DNA from 4 places in the Streptomyces sp. NPDC042259 genome. Region 4 is predicted to be linked to each of the others. Evidence: riboswitches for the same ligand, from Rfam matches in the RefSeq annotation. Region 4 holds a riboswitch; each other region holds the start of a gene.
The links. Region 4 has a riboswitch for cyclic di-AMP ahead of ACZ6MA_RS19860 (M23 family metallopeptidase). Riboswitches for the same ligand answer to the same signal wherever they lie in the genome.
Positions count from the first base shown of each region.

Region 1: it holds a riboswitch for cyclic di-AMP, as region 4 does, so the genes downstream of both, ACZ6MA_RS24510 (C40 family peptidase) here and ACZ6MA_RS19860 (M23 family metallopeptidase) in region 4, are expected to answer to the same signal.
Region 2: it holds a riboswitch for cyclic di-AMP, as region 4 does, so the genes downstream of both, ACZ6MA_RS11775 (M23 family metallopeptidase) here and ACZ6MA_RS19860 (M23 family metallopeptidase) in region 4, are expected to answer to the same signal.
Region 3: it holds a riboswitch for cyclic di-AMP, as region 4 does, so the genes downstream of both, ACZ6MA_RS23865 (transglycosylase family protein) here and ACZ6MA_RS19860 (M23 family metallopeptidase) in region 4, are expected to answer to the same signal.

Region 1 is NZ_JBVJDW010000010.1:44,635-51,929, reverse strand. Features, by position in the region: gene ACZ6MA_RS24545 (multinuclear nonheme iron-dependent oxidase) at 1-34, shown strand, start outside; gene ACZ6MA_RS24540 (hypothetical protein) at 31-816, shown strand; gene ACZ6MA_RS24535 (hypothetical protein) at 813-1,802, shown strand; gene ACZ6MA_RS24530 (hypothetical protein) at 1,799-2,389, shown strand; gene ACZ6MA_RS24525 (MFS transporter) at 2,389-3,723, shown strand; gene ACZ6MA_RS24520 (DUF6875 domain-containing protein) at 3,713-4,420, shown strand; gene ACZ6MA_RS24515 (rodlin) at 4,569-4,970, opposite strand; gene ACZ6MA_RS24510 (C40 family peptidase) at 5,230-5,703, opposite strand; cyclic di-AMP (ydaO/yuaA leader) riboswitch at 5,708-5,872, opposite strand; gene ACZ6MA_RS24505 (cytochrome P450 family protein) at 6,424-7,295, shown strand, end outside.
Region 2 is NZ_JBVJDW010000003.1:665,523-672,817, reverse strand. Features, by position in the region: gene ACZ6MA_RS11785 (M16 family metallopeptidase) at 1-1,186, shown strand, start outside; gene ACZ6MA_RS11780 (M16 family metallopeptidase) at 1,234-2,601, shown strand; cyclic di-AMP (ydaO/yuaA leader) riboswitch at 2,899-3,052, shown strand; gene ACZ6MA_RS11775 (M23 family metallopeptidase) at 3,066-3,869, shown strand; gene ACZ6MA_RS11770 (GntR family transcriptional regulator) at 4,117-4,842, shown strand; gene ACZ6MA_RS11765 (HPr family phosphocarrier protein) at 4,981-5,262, opposite strand; gene ACZ6MA_RS11760 (bifunctional acetate--CoA ligase family protein/GNAT family N-acetyltransferase) at 5,419-7,295, shown strand, end outside.
Region 3 is NZ_JBVJDW010000009.1:219,767-227,061, forward strand. Features, by position in the region: gene ACZ6MA_RS23840 (SurA N-terminal domain-containing protein) at 1-38, shown strand, start outside; gene ACZ6MA_RS23845 (nucleoside triphosphate pyrophosphohydrolase) at 73-1,047, shown strand; gene ACZ6MA_RS23850 (DUF6479 family protein) at 1,150-1,572, shown strand; gene ACZ6MA_RS23855 (cytochrome P450 family protein) at 1,749-3,014, shown strand; gene ACZ6MA_RS23860 (transglycosylase family protein) at 3,130-4,200, shown strand; cyclic di-AMP (ydaO/yuaA leader) riboswitch at 4,460-4,642, shown strand; gene ACZ6MA_RS23865 (transglycosylase family protein) at 4,647-5,375, shown strand; gene eno (phosphopyruvate hydratase) at 5,683-6,969, shown strand; gene ACZ6MA_RS23875 (FtsB family cell division protein) at 7,129-7,295, shown strand, end outside.
Region 4 is NZ_JBVJDW010000007.1:27,243-34,537, reverse strand. Features, by position in the region: gene ACZ6MA_RS19880 (DUF6227 family protein) at 1-296, shown strand, start outside; gene ACZ6MA_RS19875 (cold-shock protein) at 503-706, shown strand; gene ACZ6MA_RS19870 (DEAD/DEAH box helicase) at 932-2,578, shown strand; gene ACZ6MA_RS19865 (PP2C family protein-serine/threonine phosphatase) at 2,793-4,088, shown strand; cyclic di-AMP (ydaO/yuaA leader) riboswitch at 4,373-4,504, shown strand; gene ACZ6MA_RS19860 (M23 family metallopeptidase) at 4,818-5,936, shown strand; gene ACZ6MA_RS19855 (MFS transporter) at 6,095-7,295, shown strand, end outside.

The DNA.
Region 1 (7,295 bases), on a different contig from region 4:
CGAGGTGCGGATCTGGCGCGGGGAGGACCGATGACGGCGGCCGTTCCCCCGCGCGCCGGGGGCGAGAGCGCGTACGAGCGGGCCGTGCGGGGGGTGTGGGCGGCCCTGTACGACACCGAGGACACCACCGCCGTGCCTCCCGGGGTGCGCAACCCGGCGGGCTTCCGGCTGGAGCGGGCCCGGCGGCTGGCGGCCGTGGCCACGGCGGTGACCGCCCGGCTGCCCACCGCCGGCTTTCTCTATCTCGCCGGGGAGGGCACGCCCGGCATCGGGCGGTTCCTGGCCAGTGCCGCCTGGCGGGAGCGCGAGCGGGAGCCGGGCGCGGACTTCCCGCCGGGGCCGAGCACGGCCCGCGCGTTCGCGGCGTATCTGGAGAAGGGGTGGCCCGAGGGCCGCCCCGGCTGGCAGTGGGAGCTGGCGTCGGCCGACACCGACCTGGCCTACCGGCCACCGGTGCCCTCGGCCGTGGCCCGCCGGGCCGGGCTGTCCCCCGCCCCCGCCACCCGGTTGCGGATCAGCCCGTACGACACCGCCGACTACGCCCGCCGGACGGCCGTGAAGAAGCGGCGGATGCCGTGGGAACTGGTCCTGGACACGGTGCGCCCGGTGGAGCGCCGCACCGCGATCCTGGTGCCGGGCACCGGCCCCGGCGCGGGGCGCCCGCTGGTCCTGCACGACGAGGAGGCGGCGGCGCTCGCCTGGCTCACCGAGGCCCCGCGCGCGCACGCGCGGGTGCCGGCTCGTGAACCGGACGAGGCGTTGCTGCGCCGGCTGGTCGAGGTGGGCGCGCTGGTGCGGGACGGGAGCACCGGGTGACGCAGGCCCCGGCACGGGTGGACGACGAGGCGGTGGTGGAGCGGGCGATCGAGCTGCTGCGCGCCGCCGACCTCGGCCTGCCCGGCCTGGACGAGAACGGCGGACGGCTCGCGGCGCTGCTGCGGTCCGTCGCGGGCGGCCCGGCCCCCGCCCCGCCCCCGGGGCCCTTGTGCGACCCGGAGCCCACGGACGAACTCCCCGCCGTCGTGCGGGAGTGGGCGCGGGCCATGGGCGTCACGGAGGCGGCCTTCCGGGCGGACCGCAGGGCTTTTCTCCGTGGCGACCCGGCCGGTGTCACGCTGTGCCCCCGCGCGCTGGTGCGGGCCGCGGTGCCCCGGCTGCGGGCCCTGGCGGCCCTGCCCGCGGGGCACCGGCTGTCGCTGGTGTGGACGCGGGACCGGCCCTCGGTCACCTTCCCCGTCCGCATCCCCGACCGGTCGGCGGTGGCGCTGCCCGACCGCCCGGCTCCCCTGTGCGCCCAGTACGTCCATCACGAGCTGGGGCACGTCGTGGAACTGGCTTGTCGGCCCCCCGGTCTGCCGCTGGCCGAGCGCTGGCACCGCCCGCCGGTGGTCGCCGAGTGGGGCGCCCTCGTCGTGGAGACCCTCGGGCTGTCGGCCGCCTGGCTGGTCTCGCTCGGCATCCCGGCGGACACCGCGGAGCGGGTGGCGGCCCACTGCCGTCACGAGGACCGCTACACCCGGGCACTGGCCCGGCTGATCCTGCGCTGCGCCGCCCGGCCGGAGCGGCTGGCGGAGGAAGTGGCCGCGGCCTCGGACGGCCTGGTCGACCCACGGCACGTGCGGGAGGAGACGGCGCGCGCCGGGTACTGGAGCGCGGTCTTCCAAGGGCACGCCCTCGCCGACCGGACGGTGGCCGCCTTCACCGAGCGGTGGGGCGAACGCTGGTGGGACGAGCCGGGCAGCTGGCGGGAGTTGCGCGGGCGGCTCGCGGCCGGGCAGCCGGCGAACGGCGCTCTGTCATGAGCGGGCCCGCCGGGCCGTCCCGGTTCCAGCCGGTCATCGACCGCACCCACTGCCCGTACGCCCGCGCCTCCACCTGGCGTCTCTCCGCGCCCGCCCGTGACGAACTGCCCGTGGAGGAGCACCTCGAACGGGCCCTGCCGCGTTTCCGGCGGGCCTTGCGGCAGGTGACCGCGGGCGAGGCCGACGGGTTCGTACTGGACCTCCCGGCCCGGCTCGGGGCGGACGTGGCGACGCTGCGGGCGTCGTCGCTGACGGTACTGACGTGGTTCGCCGGCCGTTCGACGAGCCCGTCCCACGTCACCATGGCCGAACTGGAGGACCCCGCCTGGTGGTTCCCCTTCGACGGCCACCGGCTGTTCACCGTGGCCTTCGGCCCCTGTTTCGGGCCGGACCACACTCGTTACACGTTCGGGGCGGAGGGGTTTTTCCTGTTGTTCCAACACGAGTCGGCGTTCTCCCGCAGACACCCAGGGGGCATTCCCATGCAGGTACGGGACCGGATCCGGCACGCCTTCGAGGAGGCGGGCCGGCCGTACCGCTATGACATGGGCGTCGTCCCCGTGCCGCACGGGGGCGACGAGCGGTGATGGGCGGCCCCATGACACCGGGCGGTGCGGCGCGCCGCGCCACGGTGCGGCTGTATCTGCTGCTGACCGGTCTCGATTTCTTCGGCGACATGTGTCTGACGGTCACGTCGGTGCTGCTGCTCGGCGAGCGTGGTCTGGGCAGCGGCACCATCATCTGGCTCATCGCCTCGGTATGGCTGCTGGAGGCCCTGCTGGAGGTGCCGACGGGGGTCTTCGCGGACGCCATCGGGCGCCGGGCCGCCGTCGTGGTGGGCTTCGCCGTGCGCGCGGCCGGCTACGGCATGCTGTTCTTCTCCGCCGATCCCACGGTGGCGGTGGCCGGAACGCTGATCGCGGCCGTGGGCGCGCCGTTCGCCTCGGGCAGCCTGGACGCCTGGGCCGTGGACCGGCTGCGGCAGGAGGATCCCGCGGCGAGCCTCGACGCGCTCTTCGCCCGGGGCCGGATGGCCGAGAACGCCGGCATCGTGACCGGCACCGTCGCCGGGGCGGCGGCCGGGCAGTTCCTGGGGCTGGCCGTGCCGCAACTGCTGGCCGGGGCCGCCTGTCTGGCCGGGGCGGTGTGCACGACGGTGCTGCTGCACGGCCGGTCACCGGGGGCGGCGGGGGCCGGCCCCGGGGTGGACCGGGCGGGGGTGCGCCGGGAGCTGACCGCCGCGTCGCTGGAGGCTCTGCGGGGCTGCCGCCGGGCGCTGGGCACCGACCGCCTGCTGACCGGCCTGTTGCTGTGCGCCGCCGCGCTGTGCCTCTTCCGGGGGCTGCCGGGCGTGCAGTGGACCGTGCACTTCGACGTTCTCACCGGCGGCTCCCTGATCGCCCTGGCCGCGGCCCGGTGCACCGGTGACCTGTTGCAGATCCCGCTCCTGGAGGTCGTCGCCCGGAAGGTCCGGCACGACCCGGGGGCGCGGGCCCGCGTCATCGTGCTGGCCGCCGTGGCCGCTGGGCTGTTCCTCGGCGGCTCCGCCCTCACGTCCTCCGGCTGGGTCGGCGTCCCGCTGTACATCGGCTTCGTGATGGCGGCCGGGCTGTGCATGCCCGGCCTCAAGGCCGCGCTCAACGAGCAGGTGCCCGCCGGGTCGCGGGCCACCATGCTGTCGGCGGGCGGGCTGTTCAACTCCCTCGCCACCGGTCTCGGGCTGTATGTGATGGGCGGGCTGGGCATCGGTCTCGCGGACGTCCGGGGAGTGTGGACCATCGCGGCGGCCGGTACGGCACTGTTCGGTGCGCTGGCCGCCTGGTTCTGTGTCCGGTCCCTGCGGACGCCGCCGGTGGGCGTGGCGGCCGAGCCGCGGGGGGTGGGCGAAGCCGCCGAGGAGGATGGTGCCCGTGTGCCCTGATCCGGACCCCGGGCCACCGGCCGAGGCGCGGCGCGGCGAGCTGCTCCGGCCCGCTCCCGTCGTCTTCGGTGACACCGACGACGAGGGCGACGGGGGGACCGAGCTGGGGGCCGTCTTCCGGCCCTATCTGCGCGACTACATCGGTGACTCCATCGGACGCCCGGGCCCGTCGAGCGCCATCTGCCCGTTCGTCCGGGGGGCGTTGCGGGAGGGTGTCATGCACTACGCGGAGCTGCGCGTGGCCGGGCACACGGCGCCGCGCGCGGTGGCCCGGGCGCTCGTGGGTTATCTGGCGTGGTTCGACCGGGCCTCGCAGCGGGTGTCGGCCGAGCACCCGGGGCTGGTGGTGGCCTTTCCCGGTCCGCCCGCCGCGCTGCTGCCCGTGGTGGCCGCCGCGCACCGCGCGGTGCTGCCCGCGGTGTACGCCCGGGGGTGCACCGCGGCGCTCTTCCACGAGGATCCCGCCGAGCCCGACGACCCCCGGCACCCCGAGCCGCCGTATTTCACCGCGCCCGCCCCCTTCTACGTGCTGCGCAGGATCATCCCCGCCGATCTGCAACTGTCCTTGCGGGTACGGCAGATGTTCCCGGCGTATCACCGGCTGCACGCGGCGGAGGCACGCCGTACGCGACTGCGGACGAAGGAAGCCGCCGAGCGCTGGAACCAGGCGTGCCGCGAGCACGGTCTGACGCCCTGAGCGGGCGGGGCGGGCCGTCGTGGACTTGGGCCTCGGCCGCGGGCGGTCATGCCGGCTCGCGGGGTGATGAAGGCCCCGGCACAAGAGCGTCCCCCTTTCCGGACCCCGCGTGCCCGGAAAGGGGGATGACGTCAAAGGCTCCCGGCCGTCAGTGGCCGCCGTTCGCGGAACCGTTGCCCGACAGAATCGGGATCTCGTCGAGGATGTGCGAGAGCTGGTCGTCGCCGTCGCTGATCGTCGAGTTGTCGGTGCACTGCTGCTGCTGCTGCGAAGTGAGGATCGGGATGTCCTGGATGCCGATGTTGATCAGCGCGACAACCGACTGGATGCCGAGCTTGCCGATGGCCAGGCACGGCTTGTTCAGCGTGCCCTGGATCAGGCTCATCTGCGGGCTTTCCTTGCCCCCGGTGACCGTGTTGCCGTAACCGGTCTTGGCGGCGTTGCCGTTGGCGACGTCATTGTTGTCGTTGTCGACCGCCATCGCCGGGGCGGTGATGGCGCCGACCGCGGAAACCGTCATCGCAGTCGTGGCGAGTACCTTCTTGAGCACGTCCATGCCTTTCGATCGTTTAGCGCCCCTCACAAGGAAGCGACCTGAGTAACTCCGGCCGATTTAAGAAGTTCCGGACATTCACTCATTTGAGCCAGCCGGATCCTGGGGGCGCCATCGAAAGACAAGCGGCAAGCCGCCGGGTGTTTTCGCATTGTGCTGATAACGCGGCGCGCGCGGCGGCGCTTCGGTAGCCGTCGGCCCGCCCGGACAGTCCCCTCACAGGAGCGTCCGGGCGGGCTTCGAACAGCCTCAAGGGCTACTTGACGCGTCCGTACCAGACACTGTTCGTCCAGATCTTCTCCAGCCGCACGGACTTACCCGGCTTCGGAGAGTGCCAGATCTGATTCTTCCCGGCGTAGATCCCCACGTGGTAGACGTTGCTGCCCGAGTGGAAGAACACCAGGTCGCCGGGCTGACGTGAGCCGGACGAAAGATGCCTGGTCTTGTTGTACTGCGAAGCCGCGGTACGCGGCAGAGCCTTACCCGCCTTCTTGAAGGCGTACAGCGTCAGGCCCGAGCAGTCGAAACGGTTCGGACCGGTGGCGCCGTACTGATACGGCGACCCCTTCTTGGAGGCCGCGATCTGCAGCGCCTTCGTTCCCGGAGTCGCCGCCTGTGCGTCGGTTGCCAGAGTCGGGATCAGCATCGACGCGGTGACGGTGGCCGCGGTCAGAACGGAAGCCGTTCCGGCCCGGGAAAGAAGTGCGGGTATGCCAGGAAACGCAGACATGCCAAAGCCCTTCGTCATCCGCCTACGAAAGGTGACCTGTCGGGTTCGGGCTGACAAAGTTGCCCGGTCACCGAAGTGACTTCACCCCAAGAACCACCGCCATCGTGGTTCGTCGTGCTTGGGTCTCCCGCTCCTGCCGATCCTTGATCTGTATCTGCACCCGGTCGGCGGCAGGACTCGGCGTCCGCCCGGGTCGCCCGCCTCTGTGACGGGTTCTTGTGTGTTCGATCAGAGATCCTGCATCATCGGCCGCCCGAAAACAGAGCCCGGACCCCCTTCTGTGAACTTGTTCACTTCACGTCACACCGGGGAACCGGGGTCCGTTTCCGCCCCGCCCGAACCCCTGTCAACACCGCGCTCCGCATGCGAATCGGCTTCGGCCCGCGCGGGAAAGCCGCTGAATAGCAGGGGAGTTACCGGTGGTCGCGAGCGGAACCCACCGGGGGTCACAAGCACGGTCCACGGTATGCGCCCGTCGCTTCCGGATGCGTTCTCGCCGACTGACCGAATAACAGCTTCCGCATTGTGTACGACCGGGGCGGACTGACGGGTGATGAGCGTTCGCGGCCCTTCCCGTTCGACTTCGGGGCGAGCGATCCCTCTCGACGGAACCCTAAGCGTGGACACCTCCCCACTTGATGTTAGGGTCGGGTCCGGCAAGTGGGGGCCAATCCCCACTTGATCTCCGGTCATGGTCCGGAGCGACGAAGGGAAACGCCTGTGTCCACGCCGTCCCTCGAAGACCTCACGCCCGCCGGCACGGACTTCGCCCAGGACCCGTATCCGCTCTACGCGAGCCTGCGGGAGCGGGGCCCCGTCCACCGGGTGCGGACCCCCGACGGACGCGAGTCGTGGCTGGTCGTCGGCAACGACGAGGCCCGGGCCGCCCTGACGGACCCCCGGCTGCGCAACGACATCCGCCACTCGCCGGACTGGGAGGACGACGGCGGATACGCGATCGGTCTGAACATGCTCCAGGTCGACCCGCCGCACCACACGCGCCTGCGCGCTTTCGTCGCCAAGGAGTTCACCCCGCGCCGCATCGAGGAGCTGCGCCCCCGCATCGAGCGCCGGGCCGGTGAACTCCTCGACGCGATGCTGCCGCTCGGCCGCGCCGACCTCGTGGAGTCCTTCGCGCTGCCCCTGCCGCTGACGGTCATCTGCGAACTGCTCGGGGTGCCCGTCGCGGACCGTGCCGCGTTCCGCGAGTGGTCCAACGAGATCGTCCTGCCCAGCGGCCCGGAGGCCGCCGGCGCCGCCGCCCGGGCGATGACCGGGTACTTCGTCTCGCTCATCGAGGCCAAGCGGCAGGCGCCCGGCGACGATCTGCTCAGCGCCCTGACCACCGCCACGGACGACGACGGCGACCGGCTCTCACCCGACGAACTGCTGGGCATGGCCTTCGTCCTGCTCGTCGCGGGCCACGAGACGACCGTCAACCTCATCTCCAGCGGCGTCCACGAACTGCTGCGCCATCCCGGGCAACTGGCGGAGCTGCGCGCCGACTGGTCCCTGCTCGACGGTGCGATCGAGGAGATGCTCCGCTACGGCTGCCCGGTCGAGCGGTGCGCCTTCCGTTACACCGCCGAGCC
Region 2 (7,295 bases), on a different contig from region 4:
CACCGGCCTCGCCCACCTCTTCGAGCACCTCATGTTCCAGGGCTCGGCTCAGGTCGAGGGCAACGGCCACTTCGAGCTGGTGCAGGGCGCGGGCGGGTCGCTCAACGGCACCACCAGCTTCGAGCGCACCAATTATTTCGAGACCATGCCCGCCCACCAGGTGGAGCTGGCCCTGTGGCTCGAAGCAGACCGGATGGGTTCGCTGCTGACCGCCCTCGACGAGGAGTCGATGGAGAACCAGCGCGACGTCGTCAAGAACGAGCGCCGCCAGCGCTACGACAACGTGCCCTACGGCACCGCGTTCGAGAAGCTGACGGCCATGGCCTACCCCGACGGCCACCCGTACCACCACACCCCGATCGGCTCGATGGCCGACCTGGACGCCGCCTCCCTGGAGGACGCGCGCGCCTTCTTCCGCACGTACTACGCGCCGGGCAACGCCGTCCTGTCGGTCGTCGGCGACATCGACCCCGAGCGCACGCTCGCCTGGATCGAGAAGTACTTCGGCTCCATCCCCGCCCACGACGCCAAGCAGCCGCCGCGCGACGGCAGCCTGCCCGACATCATCGGCGAACAGTTGCGCGAGGTCGTGCGCGAGGAGGTCCCCTCCCGCGCCCTGATGGCCGCCTACCGTCTGCCGCACGACGGCACCCGTGAGGCCGACGCCGCCGACCTCGCCCTCACCGTCCTCGGCGGCGGCGAGTCCTCCCGCCTCCACAACCGGCTGGTCCGGCGCGACCGCACCGCCGTCGCCGCCGGCTTCGGCCTGCTGCGGCTGGCCGGCGCCCCCTCGCTCGGCTGGCTGGACGTCAAGACGTCCGGCGGCGTCGAGGTCCCGGACATCGAGAGCGCCGTCGACGAGGAGCTGGCCCGCTTCGCCGCGGAGGGCCCGACCCCCGAGGAGATGGAGCGCGCCCAGGCCCAGCTGGAGCGCGAATGGCTGGACCGGCTCGCCACGGTCAGCGGCCGCGCCGACGAACTGTGCCGTTACGCGGTCCTGTTCGGCGACCCCCAGCTCGCCCTCAGCGCCGTCGACCGGGTTCTGGACATCACCGCCGAGGAGGTGCGCGAGGTAGCCGCCGCCCGGCTGCGCCCCGACAACCGCGCCGTGCTGGTGTACGAGCCGACCGCCCCCGAGGCCGACGAGAACGCAGGAAACGCAACGGAAAGCGAGACGGCCCAGTGAGCGACGCCGCACCCGCGAGCAGCCCCCAGACCGCGGCAGCCCCTTCGATGGACTTCCACCCGCGCCCCCAGCCGGGCGAGGCCACCCCGTGGGCCTTCCCGGCCCCCGAGCGCGGTGAGCTGCCCAACGGCCTCACCGTGCTGCGCTGCCACCGGCCCGGCCAGCAGATCATCGCCGTCGAGATCAACCTCGCGGCGCCCCTGGAGGCCGAGCCGCAGGGCCTCGACGGCGTCGCCACGATCATGGCGCGCGCCCTGACCGAGGGCACCGACAAGCACACCGCCGAGGAGTTCACGGCCGAGCTGGAGCGCTGCGGGGCCACCCTCGACGCGCACGCCGACCACCCCGGGGTCCGGGTCTCCCTGGAGGTCCCGGCCTCCCGGCTGCCCAAGGCGCTCGGCCTGCTCGCCGACGCCCTGCGCGCCCCCGCGTTCCCCGACGGCGAGGTCGAGCGCCTCGTCCGCAACCGGCTGGACGAGATCCCGCACGAGCTGGCCAACCCCGCCCGCCGGGCCGCCATGGCGCTCTCCAAGGAACTCTTCCCCGCCGAGTCCCGGATGTCCCGCCCCCGCCAGGGCACCGAGGAGACCGTCGGGCGCCTCGACGCCGCCGCCGTCCGCGCCTTCTACGAGGCGCACGTGCGCCCCGCCACGGCGACCGCCGTGGTCGTCGGCGACTTCACCGGCGTCGACCTCGACCAGGCGCTGGCCGACTCCCTCGGCGCGTGGACCGGCTCCACCGCCGAGGCCCGGCCCGTACCGCCGATCACCGCGGACGACTCCGGCCGCGTCGTGATCGTCGACCGCCCCGGCGCGGTGCAGACCCAGCTGCTCATCGGCCGCATCGGCGGCGACCGGCACGACCGCGTCTGGCCCGCCCAGGTGCTCGGCACGTACTGCCTCGGCGGCACCCTCACCTCCCGTCTGGACCGCGTCCTGCGCGAGGAGAAGGGCTACACCTACGGCGTGCGCTCCTTCGGCCAGGTGCTCCGCTCGGCGCCCGACGGGACCGGTGCCGCGATGCTCGCCATCAGCGGCTCCGTGGACACCGCGTCCACCGGACCGGCACTGGCCGATCTGTGGACCGTGCTGCGCACCCTGGCCGCCGAGGGGCTGACCGACGCCGAGCGCGACGTCGCCGTGCAGAACCTCGTGGGCGTCGCCCCGCTGAAGTACGAGACGGCGGCGGCCGTCGCGGGCACCCTCGCCGACCAGGTCGAGCAGCACCTCCCGGACGACTTCCAGGCGCGCCTGTACGAGCGCCTCGCCGAGACGGGCACCGTGGAGGCCACCGCGGCCGTCGTGAGCGCCTTCCCGGCCGACCGCCTCGTGACGGTCCTGGTGGGTGACGCCGCGGAGATCCTGGAGCCGGTCAAGGCGCTGGGCATCGGAGAGGTGAAGGTCGTCCAGGGCTGACGGCACGTCGGGGCGCGGGCCGGTCGCGACGGTTCGCGGCCGGGGGCGCCCGGTGGCCCCCGCCTGTCGCGGCCACTGCGGCCGGTGGACGGCCAACTGGTCGGCAGATAAGCGCATAAGGGAGGCACGCGGGGCCAACGGGGCTCGCGTGCCTCCCTTATGTCCGTTTTGAAGGAGAGGTTGCATGTCTGGCGTGTGGCGTACGACACAAAAGCTGCGTTCTGTTTGTCGATCGAAACACACCCGGATTAGCGTCAGTCCGGCTGCCCGTCAGATGTGAGCCGCATCCGCGGCACCGGTCAGTCATCGCCGAGTCCCCAATGGCGCGAGCCAGGGGAGCCGGGGACCCACAGTCCCTGGGGTGAATCGGGTCCCTTTCCGGAGGGAGCCGTAGGAGACCTTCCTGCTCCGAACCCGTCAGCTAACCCGGTAGGCGAGAAGGAAGGAAAGGAATGGCCACACCCATGGCGTTCATAGGTGCCACCGGCAAGCATCGTCGTCCGAGCCGTGCCGTCCGCGTCGGCGCGAACGTGGCGGGCATCGCCACGCTCACCGCCACCGGTGTGGTCGCGGGCTTCGCCGCTCCGGCGATCGCCGCCACCGACGACGCCCCGCGCGTCCAGGACACCGGCCTCACCCAGGCCGTCGTCATGGGTGACGAGACCGCCGACCGGATCGGCGCCCAGGCCGACACCCAGCAGAGCGCCGCCTACGAGGCCGAGGCGCGGCTCAAGGCGGAGGCCGACGCGAAGCAGAAGGCCGCGGACGCCAAGCAGCGCGCCGACGAGGCCAAGCGCAAGGCGGAGGCCGAGCGCGCCGAGAAGGAGCGCGTCGCCCGCGACGAGGAGCGCAAGCGCCTCAACGCCTACGTCTCCCCGATCGACGGCAGCTACGTCTCGACCTCCTACAAGGCCTCCAGCGGCCTGTGGTCCTCCGGCAGCCACACCGGTGTCGACTTCCACGCCGACATGGGCACCGTCGTGCAGGCCGTCGGTGCCGGCACCGTCGTCGAGGCCGGCTTCGGCGGCGCGTACGGCAACAACATCGTCATCAAGCACAACGACGGCACCTACACGCAGTACGGCCACCTGTCGTCCCTCAGCGTCTCCGCGGGCCAGACGGTCACCGCCGGCCAGCAGATCGGCCTTTCGGGCGACACGGGCAACGTCACCGGCCCGCACCTGCACTTCGAGGCCCGTACCGGCGCCACCTACGGCTCCGACATCGACCCCGTCGCCTACCTGCGCGCGCACGGCGTCAACGTCTGATCCCCGCGTCCGGGGCGGCAGCCCCGCACTCCTCGTTCCGCCCAAGGCCCCGGCTCCCGCCGGGGCCTTGGGCGTTGGCGGATGGACATCGGCCGGTATACGGCAGCCGGGTAATGGCCAAAAAATAGCCATGGATTACCGGTGCCCATCGGAAATCGCCCGGCATTGCCATAGAGTCGCCGAACAGACGTCAATCGGCCGCGTTTCGCGGGGATTAAGGCGGAGGTTCACTGATGCGGGGCCCTACGTGACCGGCAATGGCGAGACAGCGCGAGAAGGCGGCCGCATTTCCGCGCACGCCGTGTGCGCGGCGATCCGCGACGACATCGTCTCGGGGGTCCATCCGCCCGGCAGCCGGCTCATCGAGGAGTTACTGGCCCGCCGTTACGGCGTCTCCCGGGTGCCGGTGCGGGAAGCCCTGCGGGCCCTCGCCTCGGAGGGGTTCGTGACCACGCGCCGGCACGCCGGGGCCTGTGTCGCCGAACCCAGCGAGCGGGAGGCCGCCGATCTCCTCGACGTCCGCGCCCTGCTGGAGCCGCTCGGTGCCGCCCGCGCCGCGCAGCGCCGCACGGAGGCCCATCTGAAGGTGCTGCGCGGACTGGTCAGGCTGGGCCGGGAGCGGGCCAGGGACGGCAGTACGGCGGAACTGTGCCCCCTCGGCGACTGGTTCGACGAGACCCTCGCCCAGGCGTCCGGCAGCCCCAGCCTCGCCGCGCTGCTCACCCAGCTGCGGCTCAAGATCGCCTGGGTCTACGCACCGGAGGCACCGCCGCGGCCCGTCGAGGTCTGGGACGCCCACGGAGCCCTCGTCGACGCCGTCGCCCGGGGCGACGCGGAGCGGGCCCGGGCGCTGGCCGAGACCCGGGCGGCCCGGTCGCCCGGTGCGTACCGGCTGCGGCGGGCGGTGCGCGTGGGGCGGCCACGGGCGGGAAATCCGAAACAATCCGTAAACACGGTGAGCGCCCGCTCTTAACAAGAATCCGCTATTCAAGCCGCCGCCGGAGGCCGGCCGGAATTGCGCTGCGGTCCGGTGTGTCCGCATAAAACAAAAAGCGGGGCCGCGGCGGCCTCACCCGGCCGCCGCGGCCCCGCTTTCGCGGTGCGCGGTGAATCAGACGGTCTCCGGGAGCTCCTCGAGCCCCTCGGCGACCAGCTTGGCCAGACGGTCGAGCGCGGCCTCGGCGCCTTCCGCCTCGGTGGCGAGGACGATCTCCTCGCCGCCCTGGGCGCCCAGGCCCAGTACGGCCAGCATCGACGCGGCGTTGACGGGGCTGCCGTCCGCCTTGGCGATCGTCACGGGGACGCCGGCGGCCGTCGCCGCACGGACGAAGATCGACGCGGGACGGGCGTGCAGGCCCTCGGCCCAGCCGACGTTGACGCGGCGCTCAACCATGGTGTTGCCCTTCAAGTCGCTATTGGTTGTCTAGACCAGTGTCTCACGGGGGTGGCGGTGCTCGGGTGTGGTGCTCCCCACGACACCTCGGGAGCGCCCGGACGGCCACCCGACGCCGCCGGGCCCGTCGTCGGTCCCCGGCCGTACGCTGGCCCCATGCAGACGCCGTCCGAGCACGCGTACCCGACCCACTGGGAAGCCGACGTCGTGCTGCGCGACGGCGGTACGGCCCAGGTCCGCCCCATCACCGCCGACGACGCGGGCCGCCTGGTCAGCTTCTACGAACAGGTCTCCGACGAGTCGAAGTACTACCGCTTCTTCGCCCCCTACCCCCGGCTCTCCGACCGGGACGTGCACCGCTTCACCCACCACGACTACGTCGACCGGGTGGGCCTGGCCGCCACCGTCGGGGGCGAGTTCATCGCCACCGTCCGCTACGACCGCATCGACGCCCGGGGCATGCCCGCCACCGCCCCCGCCGACGAGGCCGAGGTCGCCTTCCTCGTCCAGGACGCCCACCAGGGCCGCGGCGTGGCCTCCGCCCTGCTCGAACACATCGCGGCCGTCGCCCGCGAGCGCTCCATCCGGCGCTTCGCCGCCGAGGTGCTGCCCGCCAACACCAAGATGATCAAGGTGTTCACGGACGCGGGCTACACCCAGAAGCGCAGCTTCGAGGACGGAGTCGTCCGTCTCGAGCTGGACCTCGAACCCACCGACCGATCGCTCGCCGTCCAGCGGGCCCGCGAGCAGCGCGCCGAGGCCCGCTCCGTCCAGCGGCTCCTCGCCCCCGGGTCCGTCGCCGTTATCGGTACGGGCCGTGCGGCGGGCGGCCTGGGCCGCACCGTGCTGCGCGACGTGCTGGCCGGCGGCTTCACGGGCCGCACGCACGCGGTCAACCGGGCCTTCCCCGAGGGGCTTTCGGTCCTGGAGCCCGAGGGCGTTCCCGCCCATCGTTCGATCCTCGACATCACCGAACCCGTCGACCTCGCCGTCGTCGCCGTGCCCGCCGCCGGGGTGCCGTCCGTCGTCGCCGAGTGCGGCGAGCACGGGGTGCAGGGCCTCGTCGTCCTCTCCGCCGGATACGCCGAGAGCGGGCCCGACGGCCGCGCCCGCCAGCGCGAACTGGTCCGCCAGGCCCGCTCGTACGGGATGCGCCTCATCGGCCCCAACGCCTTCGGCCTCATCAACACCGCGGAGGGCGTCCGGCTCAACGCCTCCCTGTCGCCCGAACTGCCCGCGGCCGGGCGGATCGGGCTGTTCAGCCAGTCCGGCGCGATCGGCATCGCCCTGCTCTCCGGGCTGCACCGGCGTGCCGCCGGGCTCGTCGGCGTCTCCACCTTCGTCTCCGCGGGAAACCGCGCCGACGTCTCCGGCAACGACTTCCTCCAGTACTGGCACGACGACCCGGACACCGACGTCGCCCTCATGTATCTGGAGTCGATCGGCAACCCCCGGAAGTTCACCCGCCTCGCCAAGCGCACCGCGGCCCGAAAGCCGGTCGTCGTCGTCAAGGGCGCCCGCCACGGCGGCGCGGCCCCCACCGGGCACGCCGTCCCCACCACCCGCATCCCCGACGCCACCGTCTCAGACCTGCTGCGGCAGGCGGGTGTCATCCGTGTCGACACGGTCACCGAGCTGGCCGACGCCGGGTTGCTCCTCGCCTCCCAGCCGCTGCCCGCCGGACCGCGCGTGGCCATCCTCGGCAATTCCGAGTCGCTCGCCCTCCTCACCTACGACGCCTGCCTCACCGAAGGGCTGCGCCCGCTGCCCCCGCGCGACCTCACCACGGCGGCGGGGCCCGCCGACTTCCACGCCGCCCTCGCCGAGGCCCTGGCCGACGGGGGCAGCGACGCCGTGGTGGTCACCGCGATCCCCTGGGTGGGCGACACCTCCGCCGGCGCCCTCGCGACCGCCCTGCGCGAGGCGGTCGCGCAGTCCCCGGCCGCCAAGCCCGTCACCGTCGTCCATCTGGAGATCGAGGGCCTCGCCGAGGCGCTGGCGGCCGACGCCGAGCCGGCCCCGGGGGAGTCGCG
Region 3 (7,295 bases), on a different contig from region 4:
CCGCCCCCGCCCCGGGCGAACCGCGCCGCCCGGCGTGAGCCGCCGCCGGGCCCGTCCCCTACGCTCGGCGGTGTGAACGACTCCGCACCTGGCCGCATCGTCCTGCTCACCACCAGCCACCGGGTCGCCCCCGGGCTGCTGTCCTGGCCCGCCTGGCAGGTGCTGCGCGCCGCCGACCGGGTGCTGTGCGCCGACGCCGCCCACCCGCAGCTGCCGTATCTGCGGGAGGCGGGCGTCGACGTCGAGGAGGGCGGTGTGACCGCCCGGGAGCTGGTCGACTACTGCGTGACCGGCGGCCGTACGGCCGTGGTGCTCACCTCGGCCGTCGGCGAGTCCGCCCTCACCGACGGGCTGGCCCGCCTCGCGGGCTCCGGCCGGGAGACGATGCCCGCCCTGGAACTGCTGCCGGGCTCCTACGACCTGCCCGGCGCGCGTCTGCTCGACCTCGTCCAGGTCATGGACCGGATCCGGCGCGCCTGCCCGTGGAGCGGCATCCGCACCCACGAGGACCTGGCGAAGTACGGCCTGGAGGAGATGTACGAGCTGCTGGAGGCCATCGAGACCGGCGACCGGGAGTCGCTGCGCGAGGAACTGGGCGACGTGCTGCTCCAGGTCGTCTTCCACGCCCGGATCGCCGAGGACGACCCGGACGAGCCGTTCTCCGTCGACGACGTGGCGGGGGTGATCGTCGACAAGCTCATCCACCGCCACCCGCACGTCTTCGGTGCGGAGTCCGCCGAGACGCCCGAGGACGTCAAGGCGCACTGGCTGCGGACGAAGGCGATCGAGAAGGACCGTGCGTCGGTCACCGAGGGGGTGCCGCTGGGTCAGCCGGCCCTGGCCCTGACCGCGAAGCTGGCCTCCCGCGCCCGTACCGGGGGCCTGGACGTGGCCTTGCCGGCCGGTGACGGCGTCGGTTACGAGCTGCTCGCCCTGGCCGTCCGGGCCGAGGCGGACGGCGTCGAGCCGGAGACCGCGCTGCGGGCCGCCGCCCGTGCCTACCGCGACGCGATCCGCGCGGCCGAGGGCGCGCCCGGCGAAGACTGACCCGGCCGGGGCGGGGCGCCGGCCGTCGGTCCCGGTGACGGCCGCGCACCCGTTCGGCCCAGATTCGGGGCTGACCGCGCGCAGCCGGGGTAACCGGACCGCATGCTGGAACACATGGACCTCGCCAACCGCGACCACCTCGTCGGTATCGCGCCCGCGGTCGTCGGCGTGATCGTCACCATTCTTCTGATCGTCGCCGTCTTCTGGGGCCGACGGAAGCGTGACGCGGAGCCGCCGCCCCCGGCCGCGCCGCAGCGACGCATGGGCGCGTGGAGTACACCGGACGAGAAGGACGGGCCGAAGACGCCCGACCACGGGCCGGGCCACGATGACGACGACGGCACGGTCGGCTATGTCACCGAACATCATGAGTCGAATGAAGTGCCCGTGCAGGACCAGGAACACCGGATGCTGCCGCACGAGCTGAACCCCGCCAGCCACGAGGAAGAGCTGACGGAGGAGCGCAAGAAGTGGCACGAGGGCGGCAGCGGTGGCTTTGGCAGCGGCGGCGGCGGTCACACGTAGGCCGTCTGTGCCGCCTGCGGCGGCGGGCGCCCTGCGGGCGCGTCCTCAATCTCCCCCAGCTACCGCTGGGGGGACCCCCAGCGGGCTTGATTCGAGCCCGTCCGGCGATTGAGGACACCGCCGCGCAGCGGAGGTGCACAGGTCAAGACCCGCAGGGCACCGGGTAGCGTCGGGGGGTGCACGACGACAAGGACACACCCCCCGCGCCGCCCCTGTTCACCTGGGAATTCGCCGCCGATCCGTACCCCGCGTACGCCTGGTTGCGCGACCACGCTCCCGTGCACCGCACCACCTTGCCCAGTGGCGTCGATGCCTGGCTCGTCACCCGCTACGCCGACGCCCGCCAGGCCCTCGCCGACCAGCGGCTGTCGAAGAACCCGGCGCACCATTCCGAGGCCGCGCACGGCAAGGGCAAGGTCGGCATTCCGGGCGAGCGCAGCGCGAATTTGATGACGCACCTGCTCAACATCGACCCGCCGGACCACACCCGGCTGCGCCGGCTGGTGTCGAAGGCCTTCACCCCGCGCCGGGTCGCCGAGTTCGCCCCGCGTGTGCAGGAGCTGACCGACCGGCTCATCGACGCCTTCATCGACAACGGGGAGGCGGACCTGATCCACGAGTTCGCTTTCCCGCTGCCCATCTACGCGATCTGCGATCTGCTTGGTGTGCCCCGCGAGGACCAGGACGACTTCCGCGACTGGGCGGGCATGATGATCCGCCACGGCGGCGGGCCGCGCGGCGGGGTCGCCCGGTCGGTGAAGAAGATGCGCGGCTATCTGGCCGAGCTGATCCACCGCAAGCGGGAGGAGCTGGGAGAAGGAGGGGACGACGACCTCATCTCCGGGCTCATCCGCGCCAGCGACCACGGTGAGCACCTCACCGAGAACGAGGCCGCCGCCATGGCCTTCATCCTGCTGTTCGCCGGTTTCGAGACCACCGTGAACCTGATCGGCAACGGCGTCTACGCCCTGCTGCGCAATCCCGGTGAACGGACGCGTCTGCAACGCGCCCTGGCGGCGGGTGACGAGAGCCTGCTCGCCACCGGCGTGGAGGAACTGCTGCGCTACGACGGGCCGGTGGAGCTGGCGACCTGGCGGTTCGCGACCGAGCCGATCAGTCTGGGCGGGCAGCGCATCGCCGCCGGCGATCCCGTGCTCGTCGTGCTCGCGGCCGCCGACCGGGACCCCGAACGGTTCGCCGGGCCGGACACCCTCGATCTGTCCCGGCGTGACAATCAGCACCTCGGATACGGGCACGGCATCCATTACTGCCTGGGCGCGCCGCTCGCCCGGCTGGAGGGCCAGACCGCGCTGGCGACGCTGCTGCGCCGGCTGCCGGATCTGCGACTGGCCGCCGACCCGGAGGAGTTGAGGTGGCGCGGCGGGCTGATTATGCGTGGTCTACGCACGCTTCCGGTGGAGTTCACTACGCGTATCAGATGACCCTACGTCAGTTCGCGTGACCTTCGCGTGACCTCCGCTACACCGGCTTGTGACTCCCGTGGTCCGTCGCTATGTTCGACCACCATCAACTCAGCCGCCAACGAGAGGCCAACGCATGCGCTCCGGCAACGGTAGACACCGCAGACCCCGTCAGGTACCGGCGATCGTGGTCGCGGCGGGGGTGACGGGCGCGTCCCTCGCCATGCCGCTGCTCGCCGCCACCGGCGCGAACGCCGCCGATGCCCCGACGTGGGACAAGGTCGCCCAGTGCGAGAGCGGAGGCGTCTGGAGCTCCAACTCGGGCAACGGCTATTTCGGCGGGCTGCAGCTGACGCAGGAGATGTGGCAGCAGGGCGGCGGCACGGACTACGCGCCGCGCCCCGACCTCGCCAGCCGCTCGCAGCAGATCGCGGTGGCGGAGCGGATCCTGGCGAACCGTGGCCCGGACGCCTGGCCGAGCTGCGCGGTGTCCTCGGGGCTCGCCAAGGGCGGCAAGGCGCCGGAGGTCAACCCCGGCAGCACGCACACCCCCGAGCCGGAGACGTCCACCGGGCCCGCGCCGACGCGCACCACCCCCTCCACGCCGTCGACCTCTTCGCCTTCCCCCGACCCCGATTCCTCCGACTCCTCCCGGAAGCCCTCGCCTTCCGACAAGCCGTCACCTTCCGACAAGCCGGCCTCGCCCTCCTCCTCGCCGTCTTCCCCCACCTCTCCCGCCTCGCCGTCCGCCCCCACGGGGACCGGCCGGCCGAGCGGCGAGCCCACCGGGCCCGCGACCGGGGAGTCCCCCCGCCCCACGGACGGCACTTCGGACGGCAAGCACCGCACGCCCGCCACCGACGATCCCACCGAGATCCCCTCGACCACACCCGGTGCGCCCTCCGGCACCCCGGCCCCCGGCAACGCGGACAGCACGGACGGCACGGACGCCGGCAAGGAGCACACCGGGACGCCGCGTTCGGACACCGGCCGCGCCTCGCGGGACGGCGGCGCGCGAACGGACCAGCCGGGCGCCGGTGACTACACGGTGCGCCCCGGTGACAACTTGTCAGCCATCGCGGAGGAACACTCCGTCGCAGGCGGCTGGTCCACCCTCTACCAGGACAACAAGAAGGTCGTCGGCTCCGATCCGGACCTCATCCAGCCTGGTCAGAAGCTTGAGGTCCGGAAACACCCCACGAAATAGAGCAGACTTCGGGGGGAATGTCCGTTCCAGTCGAAAGTGAGACATGGGTCTCGTTGACTTTTGGTCGGAAGGTCCTCATCCGGAGTTTGTTCATGGGGTCTCACCTGCGGAAACGAGGTGTTCCCGTGGGTAACAAGAGGCAACTGTGGCTGGAATCAGGGGTTTGAACCCGTACGCCAGCTGTGTCTAACGTCGTCACCGCTCGCCACCGCGAGCACCACGGCCGCCACGCCGAATCCTGCCGGCGGCCGGAGGGGTCGTCGCGAAAGCGCCGTAGGCAGGAGCGGGGGAACCAAGGTAGGCGCCGGAACGGTCCAGCCGATCACCTGATCGACAGGAGCGGGACGGCTTGGGGTGAAGCCGGGTGTGCACCACACACCGGGCCGGGCAACTCACAGCCCGAACCCGACAGCTCACCTCGTAGGCGTCGGTGAGGAAACCGACTCATGTCCAAGGGCAAGCACCGTCGTCCGTCCAAGGCCGTTCGTATCGTCACGCTCGCCGGCGTCGCCGGTGTCGCCGTCGCCGCGCCGCTGATGGCCACGACCTCCGCCAACGCCGCCTCCGTCTCCACCTGGGACGCGGTCGCGCAGTGCGAGTCCGGTGGCAACTGGTCCATCAACACCGGCAACGGCTACTACGGCGGTCTGCAGTTCTCGCAGTCCTCCTGGAACGCCGCCGGCGGCCAGGCCTACGCCGACCGCGCCGACCACGCCACCAAGAGCCAGCAGATCGCCGTCGCCGAGAAGCTCCTCGCCATGCAGGGCCCGGGTGCCTGGGGCTGCGCCGGTGCGGGCGGTCTGACGTCCGGCGGCCCGAAGGCCGACGTCGACACCTCCGGCTCGTCCTCGCGCGGCACCTCCACCAAGTCGCACGCGGACCGCAGCGAGCGCCAGGCCCCGCAGCAGACCGCGCCGAAGGCCGCCCCGCAGCTGCAGTCCGACGACGAGGACGACGCTCCGGCCCCGGCCCCGAAGCAGACCGCTCCGAAGGCCACCCCGAAGTCCTTCAAGAAGGGCGACGGCGAGTACGAGGTCAAGTCCGGCGACACCCTCGCCAAGATCGCCGAGGCCAAGAAGGTCAAGGGCGGCTGGCAGAAGCTCCACGAGCTCAACAAGGACATCGTCGAGAACGCCGACCTGATCTTCGTGGGCCAGCACCTGCACCTCAGCTGATCCGGCGGGCCGGCCGCCGCGCCGCGCCCCCAGTGTTCACAGCGGACCGCCCCGCTCCGACGCGCGCCTTCCCCCCGGGGCGCGCCGGAGCGGGGCTCCGCCGTTTCCGGGGCCCCGCCGGCTCCGGCGGTCCGGCCGTCCGGCCCGCCGTCCGTGTTTCCCGCTCGGCGAACACATCGGCTATTCGTCCGATGATCTCGGCATTTGTGCGGTTTTTCGGCTCGCCAGGTGGTCCACCGGCGGGGGGAACCTCCGGAGCCCGTTAGGCTCGGGGGCAGAACTCCAGACACACACGAAGGAGACGCACGTGCCGTCTATCGACGTCGTCGTAGCTCGCGAGATCCTCGACTCGCGAGGCAACCCCACGGTCGAGGTCGAGGTCGGCCTCGACGACGGCTCCACGGGCCGTGCCGCCGTGCCGTCCGGCGCCTCCACCGGCGCCTTCGAGGCCATCGAGCTCCGCGACGGGGACAAGAACCGCTACCTCGGCAAGGGTGTCGAGAAGGCCGTCCTCGCCGTCATCGAGCAGATCGGCCCGGAGCTCGTCGGCTACGACGCCACCGAGCAGCGCCTGATCGACCAGGCCATGTTCGACCTGGACGCCACCGACAACAAGGCCTCGCTCGGCGCCAACGCCATCCTCGGCGTCTCCCTCGCCGTCGCGCACGCCGCCTCCGAGGCGTCCGACCTGCCGCTCTTCCGCTACCTCGGCGGCCCGAACGCGCACCTGCTGCCCGTTCCGATGATGAACATCCTCAACGGTGGGTCGCACGCCGACTCCAACGTCGACATCCAGGAGTTCATGATCGCGCCGATCGGCGCGGAGTCCTTCTCCGAGGCGCTGCGCTGGGGCACCGAGGTCTACCACACCCTCAAGGCCGTGCTGAAGCGCAAGGGCCTGTCCACCGGCCTCGGCGACGAGGGCGGCTTCGCCCCGAACCTCGGCTCCAACCGCGAGGCCCTCGACCTCATCCTCGAGGCCATCAAGGAAGCCGGTTACACCCCCGGCCAGGACGTCGCGCTCGCGCTCGACGTCGCCGCGTCCGAGTTCTACAAGGACGGCTCGTACGAGTTCGAGGGCAAGTCCCGCTCGGCCGCCGAGATGACGGACTACTACGCGGAGCTGGTCGCCGCGTACCCGCTGGTCTCCATCGAGGACCCGCTGTTCGAGGACGACTGGGACGGCTGGAAGACCCTCACCGAGCGCCTCGGCGACAAGGTGCAGATCGTCGGTGACGACCTGTTCGTCACCAACCCCGAGCGCCTCGGCCGCGGCATCGAGGAGGGCGCCGCCAACGCCCTGCTGGTCAAGGTCAACCAGATCGGTTCGCTGACCGAGACCCTCGACGCCGTCGAGCTGGCCCAGCGCAACGGCTTCAAGTGCATGATGTCCCACCGCTCCGGCGAGACCGAGGACGTCACCATCGCCGACCTGGCCGTCGCCACCAACTGCGGCCAGATCAAGACCGGTGCCCCGGCCCGCTCCGAGCGCGTCGCCAAGTACAACCAGCTGCTGCGCATCGAGGAGATCCTCGACGACGCCGCGGTCTACGCCGGCCGCAGCGCCTTCCCGCGGTTTCGCTCTGCGAACTGATTAAACGCGGCAAGGGCTGACATACCCGCTGTGAACGGGCGCTGAACGGCCCCGGCCGAAAACCCTCCCGGGACAGACGGCAGCCTCACTACGTCCTCGGCCACGGTCCCGTACCGTGGCCGAGGACGTACGTTCGTTCAGAGACCACGGGGAGGCGACGTGGCGGCGGAACGGTTGCCCACCGCGACCAGGCTCAAGGCGCTCGGCACGGTGCTCGTACAGGGCCCGTCGGCCCGCGGCGGCCGGGTCTACCGCGCCCGGCCGCCCCGCCGCAGCCGGCTCACCGGCCGGGCCGCGCTCCTCGCGCTCGTCGTCTGCTCCCTGGT
Region 4 (7,295 bases):
GCGCGGAGAACGCGGACGGCCCCGGCGAGGTGGTGCGCGAGCTGCTCCAGGGGGCGCTGGGACACCACATCGCGCTGATCACCAAGCCGCGCCGGCGGGGCGCCGGGCGCGACGCGACGTGGTGCCGCTTCTACGAGCACGCGTTCCTGCTGGAGGGCGGCGGCGAGGTCAGCCTCTGGGAGCTGGAGCACAATCTGACCGCCGACGGCCGGCTCGTGTGCGAGGTCTACCTCGACGAGGCGGAGGCCGAGGTAGCGGCGGACCGGCACGCCCGCGCGCAGGGCGTGGAGCTGTAGCCGGGCGGCCCGCGGCGGGGCCCCGGAGAGATCGGGGCGGCGGTGGGGGTTACGGGGGACCGCCTGTGTGTGTTACGGTTATGCAAGTTGCAGTTGTGGTACCCATGAACTCGTGTGCGCCTGACGGTTTTGTAACCGAAGGCGCCATTTTTGTTTTTGCCGGTCTATTCCGGTGTGGGGCCCATCCCATTCACAAGGAGATAGACATGGCTACTGGCACCGTGAAGTGGTTCAACGCTGAAAAGGGCTTCGGCTTCATCGAGCAGGACGGCGGCGGTCCGGACGTCTTCGCCCACTACTCGAACATCGCCTCCTCCGGCTTCCGTGAGCTGCTCGAGGGCCAGAAGGTTTCCTTCGACGTCACGCAGGGCCAGAAGGGCCTGCAGGCCGAGAACATCGTCGCTGCCTGACGATCGGATGCCCGCCCGGTCGATGGAAAGGCCTTTCGGCCCGATGACTCGACCGGGTAACGCATAGAGCATTAACGCAATGGGGCCCGCACCACTGGGTGCGGGCCCCATTGTTGCCCCCGCACCAGCGCGCCCAGGCTTTTCCGCCGCCGTCCGTCCCGGACGGCCTCGCGATGCGAAGTCCTTGTTCTCGGGCGTGCCACCCCATTGAGGGAAGGTCCCCGAATGACCCGCTCAGCCCGCCCTGCCCGCTCGTCCTCCGCCGACGGCGGCTCCGCCCGCCCGTCGCGCGCGCGTGGCCCGCAGTCCTCCCGTGGCGGCCAGCCCCGTGGCGGCCAGTCCAAGGGCCGCAAGCCCGCCGCCGCTCCCCTCCAGGGCGAGTTCGAGATGCCGGTCAGTACGACCCCCGCGCTGCCGCCCGTCGAGTCCTTCGACGCGCTGGACATGCCGAACGGCCTGCTCGCCACGCTGACCCGCGAGGGCGTCACCGAGCCGTTCCCGATCCAGGCCGCGACGCTGCCCAACGCGCTCGCCGGCCGTGACGTCCTCGGCCGCGGCCGCACGGGCTCCGGCAAGACCCTGGCCTTCGGCCTGGCCCTGCTGGCCCGTACCGCGGGCCGCCGGGCGGAGCCCAAGCGCCCGCTCGCCATGGTCCTCGTCCCCACCCGTGAGCTGGCCCAGCAGGTCACCGACTCGCTCAGCCCGTACGCGACCGCCGTGAACCTGCGGATCGCCACCGTGGTCGGCGGTATGTCCATCGGCCGCCAGGCGCAGACCCTCGCGCGCGGTGCCGAGGTGCTCGTCGCGACCCCCGGCCGCCTCGCCGACCTCATCCAGCGCGGTGACGCCAAGCTCGGCGACGTGCGGATCACGGTTCTGGACGAGGCCGACCAGATGGCCGACATGGGCTTCCTGCCCCAGGTCACCAAGCTGCTCGACCAGGTCGACCCGGACGGGCAGCGGATGCTGTTCTCCGCGACCCTCGACCGCAACGTGGACCGGCTCGTCCGCCGCTTCCTCACCGACCCGGTGACGCACTCCGTCGACGCCTCCGTCGGCGCGGTCTCCACGATGGACCACCACCTGTTCCACGTGACCGACCAGGACAAGAAGGACTCCGTGACCCGGGTCGCCGCCCGCGCCGGGCGCGTGATCATGTTCGTGGACACCAAGCGCGGCGCCGACCGCCTGGTGAAGAAGCTGCTGTCCGAGGGCGTCCGGGCCGCCGCGCTGCACGGTGGCAAGAGCCAGCCGCAGCGCAACCGCACGCTGGACCAGTTCCGCACCGACCAGGTCACCGCCCTGGTCGCGACGAACGTCGCCGCGCGCGGTATCCACATCGACGGTCTCGACCTCGTCGTGAACATCGACCCGCCGACCGACCACAAGGACTACCTGCACCGCGGTGGCCGCACCGCGCGCGCCGGCGAGTCCGGCACGGTCGTCACGTTCGTGCTGCCCGAGCAGCGCCGTGAGATGTCCCGGATGATGACCACGGCCCAGATCACGCCGAATGTCATCAAGACGTACCCGACCGACCCGGAGCTGGCCCGCATCACCGGGGCCCGCGAGCCCAGCGGCGTCCCGGTCGTCATCACGCCGCCGGCCCCGGCCCAGCCGCAGGGCACCGGCAAGTCGTCCAGCTCGCGCGGCAGCCGCGGTGGCCGCGGCCGCACCCGCACGGACGCCGCCGGTGCCGCCACGGGCGGTTCCGGCAACAGCGGCAGCCGTCCGTTCCGCGGCTTCGGCAACGGCACGGAGGGCTCCCGCCGCTCCGGCACCCGTCCGGGCAACGCGGTCGGCCGCGGCCGTCGCGGTGGCGGCACGGGCGGTGGCACCGGCGGCGGTGGCCGTCGTCCGTCCGCGGCCTGATGCGCGCGGAGTGACCTGACGGTCTTCGACGCCGGACGGGCGGGATGTGGCTGAGCCCAGCCACATCCCGCCCGTCCGGCGTTTGTGGGTGCGCCCGCGGCCCCCGGACGTATCCGGCCCCGCCCCACTCCGACGGCCGAACCCCGCTCGCCCACGCCCCCGGCACGCGCGAGGCTGAGGGGACGCGCGGGACGGCCGGTCAGGAGAGAACACGGTGGGGAAGCGAGGCGAGCCCGGGCCGGCTGCGGCAAGCGGCCCGGCACGTGAACCGGCGCGCGGCCCGGCCCGTGATCCGGCAGCGCAACCCCTGTGGAACCCGCCGCCGCGGGACGGCGGCGAGCCCCACTGGGCAGTTGCCCGCCGCGCCGCGCACTGGCTCCCGGCCGTACTGATCGTCGGCGGCGCCGCCTTCGACTACTTCACGCCGCCCCGCTTCACCTACGCCCCCTTCTTCTGCTCCGCGCCCCTGATCGCGGCGGCCCTGCTGTCCCTGCGCGCCACCGCGATGACCGCCCTGGCGGCGGTGGTGGCGGCCGTCACCCTCGCGGTCTACCACCGGGTCCACGAGACGGCCGAGGCCGCGACCGAGGTGACCACCGTCGTGGCCGTCTCCCTCCTGGCCCTCGGCCTCAACCGCATCGTGCGCCACGGTGATCAGCAGCTCGCCTCCGCGCGCGGCATCGCCGAGGCCGCCCAGCGCGCGGTCCTGCCCACGCCGCCCGGCCGCGTCGGCGGGCTGCGCGTGGCCGCGCGCTATGTGGCGGCCCAGGCCGACGCCCGGATCGGCGGTGACCTCTACGCCGTCCAGGACACCCCCCACGGGGTGCGCGTCATCGTCGGTGACGTCCGTGGCAAGGGTCTGGGCGCGGTGGAGGCCGTCGCGGTGGTGATCGGCGCGTTCCGCGAGGCCGCCGAGCGGGAACGCACCCTGGAGGCGCTCGCGGCACGGCTGGAGCACGCGTTGCGGCGGGAGGGCACGCGGCGCGCCAATCTGGACCAGTCCGAGGGCTTCACCACCGCCGTGCTGGCGGAGGTGCGGCCCGGGGCGAACACGCTGCGTCTGGTGAACCGCGGCCACCCGCCGCCGCTGCTGCTGCACGCCGACGGGCGGGTGGCGGAGACGTACCCGAAGGTGCCCGCGCTGCCGCTCGGCATGGGGGACCTGGGCGGCTGGCCGGACCGCGCGGAGGAGTGGGAGTTCCCGGCGGGCGCGACGCTGCTGCTGTTCACCGACGGGGTGACGGAGGCCCGGGACGCGGACGGTGTCTTCTACGCCCCCCAGGAGAGGCTGCGCGGCAAGCAGTTCCGCAGCCCGGACGCGCTCCTCGACACCCTCGCCGCCGATGTGGCCCATCACTCCGGCGGCCACACCGCCGACGACATGGCCCTGCTGGCGATCCGGCGCGGTGACGGCCTCCACCACCCCGTGGCCGCCGCACGGGGCACCCTCGCCGCGACCGTGACGTCCACGCGTACGCACATTCCGTCCACCGACCGCGATGGCACGTGAAGCGCGCGTGCCGAGGGGCAGCGGGGAGGAAGGGGAGCCGGGTCGCCGGATACCGGCTGACGGCGGCTCACTTCCGTTGCGTTCCGGTAGCGGGCGGTAACTCCCTTCTGGGGAAACCCGCGTGCCCCGAGAAGTCCGGCCTCGGAAGTCGGTGGGATCGGGCGTTCGGCTTGGAATCCGCCAGTCATGTCTATTAACGTTCGATAACGCAGCGCGGTCGTCACAGCCGCCGCAAGAGGCGGCACCGTGCGCCTTCGCCGAATCCCGCGGGCACAGCACCATCTGCGACACCAGCGACAAAACCGGGAACCGGGGAACCACCAAACTTGGGGTGAATCGGGCTGTACTCCGGCCCGTAGGAGACCTTCCTGCTCCGAACCCGTCAGCTAACCCGGTAGGCGAGAAGGAAGGAAAGGAGTCGCCCTCGTGGCGTCCAACAAGCCTGCCCTCGGCGATGGTTCGTACGAGACCTACGGTTCGTACGAGACAGCTGGTTCGTACGGGTCTTACGAGCAGCCGGGGTCGCCGGAGCAGCCGGAGCTGTACGGGGCTTACGCGCCGGAGCCTTCGATCGTGCCCGCGTACATGACCCCGCTGGCCCCGCTGACGCCGCCGGCCTCGCCGAACCCGCTGACGCCGCCTGCCTCGCTGACGCCCGCGACCGAGCCCGCCGTCGCCGCCGAGCCCCCGGTGAACGCCCCTGTGACCACCGTGACCCCTGCGGCCCCCATGGCCGCCGGGCCCGCCGGTGCGCCCGGGGGCGTGTGGAACCCCACCGAGGAATCCATCGCGCCCGTCCGTGGCAGACACCGCGTCGTCAAGCAGCGCGGCGGCACGATGGCCCGCAGCGGTGCGGTCCTCGGCGTCGGGGTGATCGCGGCGGTCGGCGCGGGCGGCATGGCGACGGCACAGGACCGCCCGGCGGCCCCGATATCCGTGCCGGACATGGCCCAGAACATCCCCGGCTTCGGCGCGCTGCTGACCGGCGACGACCACCAGAAGGCGGACTCCGCCCCCGCCGCCGGCTCCGCGGCGGCGCAGGCGCCCGGTGCCGACCAGCCGCTGACCCAGGCGGGGCTGTCCGCCGAGGAAGCGGCCCGGGGCACCGCCGACGCGGGCGAGGCGCTGCGCGCCCGCATCCTGCAGCAGGCCGAGCACCAGCAGAACCTCGGTGACGAGGAGGCCCGCGAGGCCGCGGCGAAGACGGCCGCGGAGGCCCACCGGAAGGCCGCGGCCGAGAAGGCCGAGCAGGCCGCCGCCGAGGCCGCCGAGAAGGAGAAGGCGGAAGCCGAGGCCGCGGCGAAGAAGGCGGAAGCGGAAAAGGCCGCCGAGCAGGCCGCCGAAAAGGCTTCGAACGAATCTTCCAGCGAATCCACGAGCGAATCCGGTGACGAATCCGGAAGCGAAGCGGGGAGCGGCGGCTCGGGGTCCTCGGGCGGTGGCCACGGCTCGGGCTCGTACAGCCTCCCCGTCGGGTCCTACACGCTGACCGCGGGCTTCGGCCAGGCCGGCGACATGTGGTCCGCGAACCACACCGGCGCGGACTTCGCCGCCCCGACCGGCACCCCGGTCAAGGCGGTCGGCGGCGGCACGGTCACCAGTGCGGGGTGGGCGGGCGCGTACGGCTACCGCATCGTGCTGACCATGGATGACGGCACCCAGATCTGGTACTGCCACCTCTCCTCGATGGTGGTCACCTCGGGCCAGGTCTCGGCGGGCGACGTGATCGGCCGGGTCGGCGCGACCGGCAACGTCACCGGCCCCCACCTGCACCTGGAGACCCGGCCGGGCGGCGGCTCGCCGGTCGACCCGCTGTCGTGGCTGCGCGGCCGCGGCCTGCAGCCGTAAGGGCTGTCGAGCGGCCGTAAGGGGTAAAGAGGTCTGCGGGGCCGTACGAACGTAGAAGCCCTACGTTCTCCGCCCGGTCCCGCACGACGTCGATAATCGGTCCCGATAACCACACCTTTGCCACGAATGCTTTCGGTTCGCTTGGGAACTCGGGGTGTGTGACGAATGCGACGATCACCACCTCCGTGCCTGCCCGCCTCGACCGGCTGCCCTGGTCCCGGTGGCACTGGACGGTGGTGATCGGCCTCGGCACCGTCTGGATCCTGGACGGCCTGGAGGTGACGGTCGTCGGCAATATCGCCGGCCGGCTCTCCGAGAAGGACAGCGGTCTGTCCATCACCTCCGGGCAGGTCACGGGGTTGGCGGCGGCCCTCTACGTCGCGGGAGCCTGCGCCGGGGCGCTCTTCTTCGGCCGGCTGACCGACCTCTTCGGCCGCAAGAAACTCTTCATGATCACGCTCGCCGTCTATCTGGCGGCGACCGCGATGACCGCGTTCTCCTTCTCCACCTGGTGGTTCTTCGCCTTCCGCTTCCTGACCGGGTTCGGCATCGGCGGCGAATACGCGGCCATCAACTCCGCCATCGACGAGCTGATCCCCGCCACCTACCGCGGCCGTGTCGACCTGATCATCAACGGCAGCTTCTGGCTCGGCGCGATCGGCGGCTCCCTGCTGTCCATCCTGATGCTGGACACGAGCATCTTCCCGGCCGACCTGGGCTGGCGGATCACCTTCGGCCTCGGCGTCGTCCTGGGACTGGTCATCCTGCTCGTCCGGCGCCATGTGCCCGAAAGCCCACGCTGGCTGTTCATCCACGGCCGGGGTGAAGAGGCCGAAGTGCTGGTGGCCTCCATCGAACAACGCATCGAAATGGAGAAGGGCGAGGTGCTGCCGCCGCCCACCCGGCAGATCACGATCCACCAGCGCAAGAGCATCGGCTTCGGCACCATCGCCCGCACGGTCTTCTCCCAGTACCGGCGCCGGGCGATCCTCGGCCTCGCGCTCTTCATCGGCCAGGCGTTCCTCTACAACGCGATCACCTTCGGCTTCGGGGCCATCCTCACCACCTTCTACGACGTCTCCACGTCGCACACCGGCTACTTCTTCGCGGTGATAGCGGTCGGGAACTTCCTCGGCCCGCTGCTCCTCGGCAGGCTCTTCGACACGGTCGGCCGACGCATCATGATCTCGTCGACGTATCTGCTGTCCGGAGTGCTCCTCTTCGGCACGGCCGCGCTCTTCGACGGCGGCCATCTGAGCGCCAACACCCTCACCGCCTGCTGGGCCGTCGTCCTCTTCTTCGCCTCGGCGGGCGCGAGCAGCGCCTATCTCACGGTCTCGGAGATCTTCCCGATGGAGA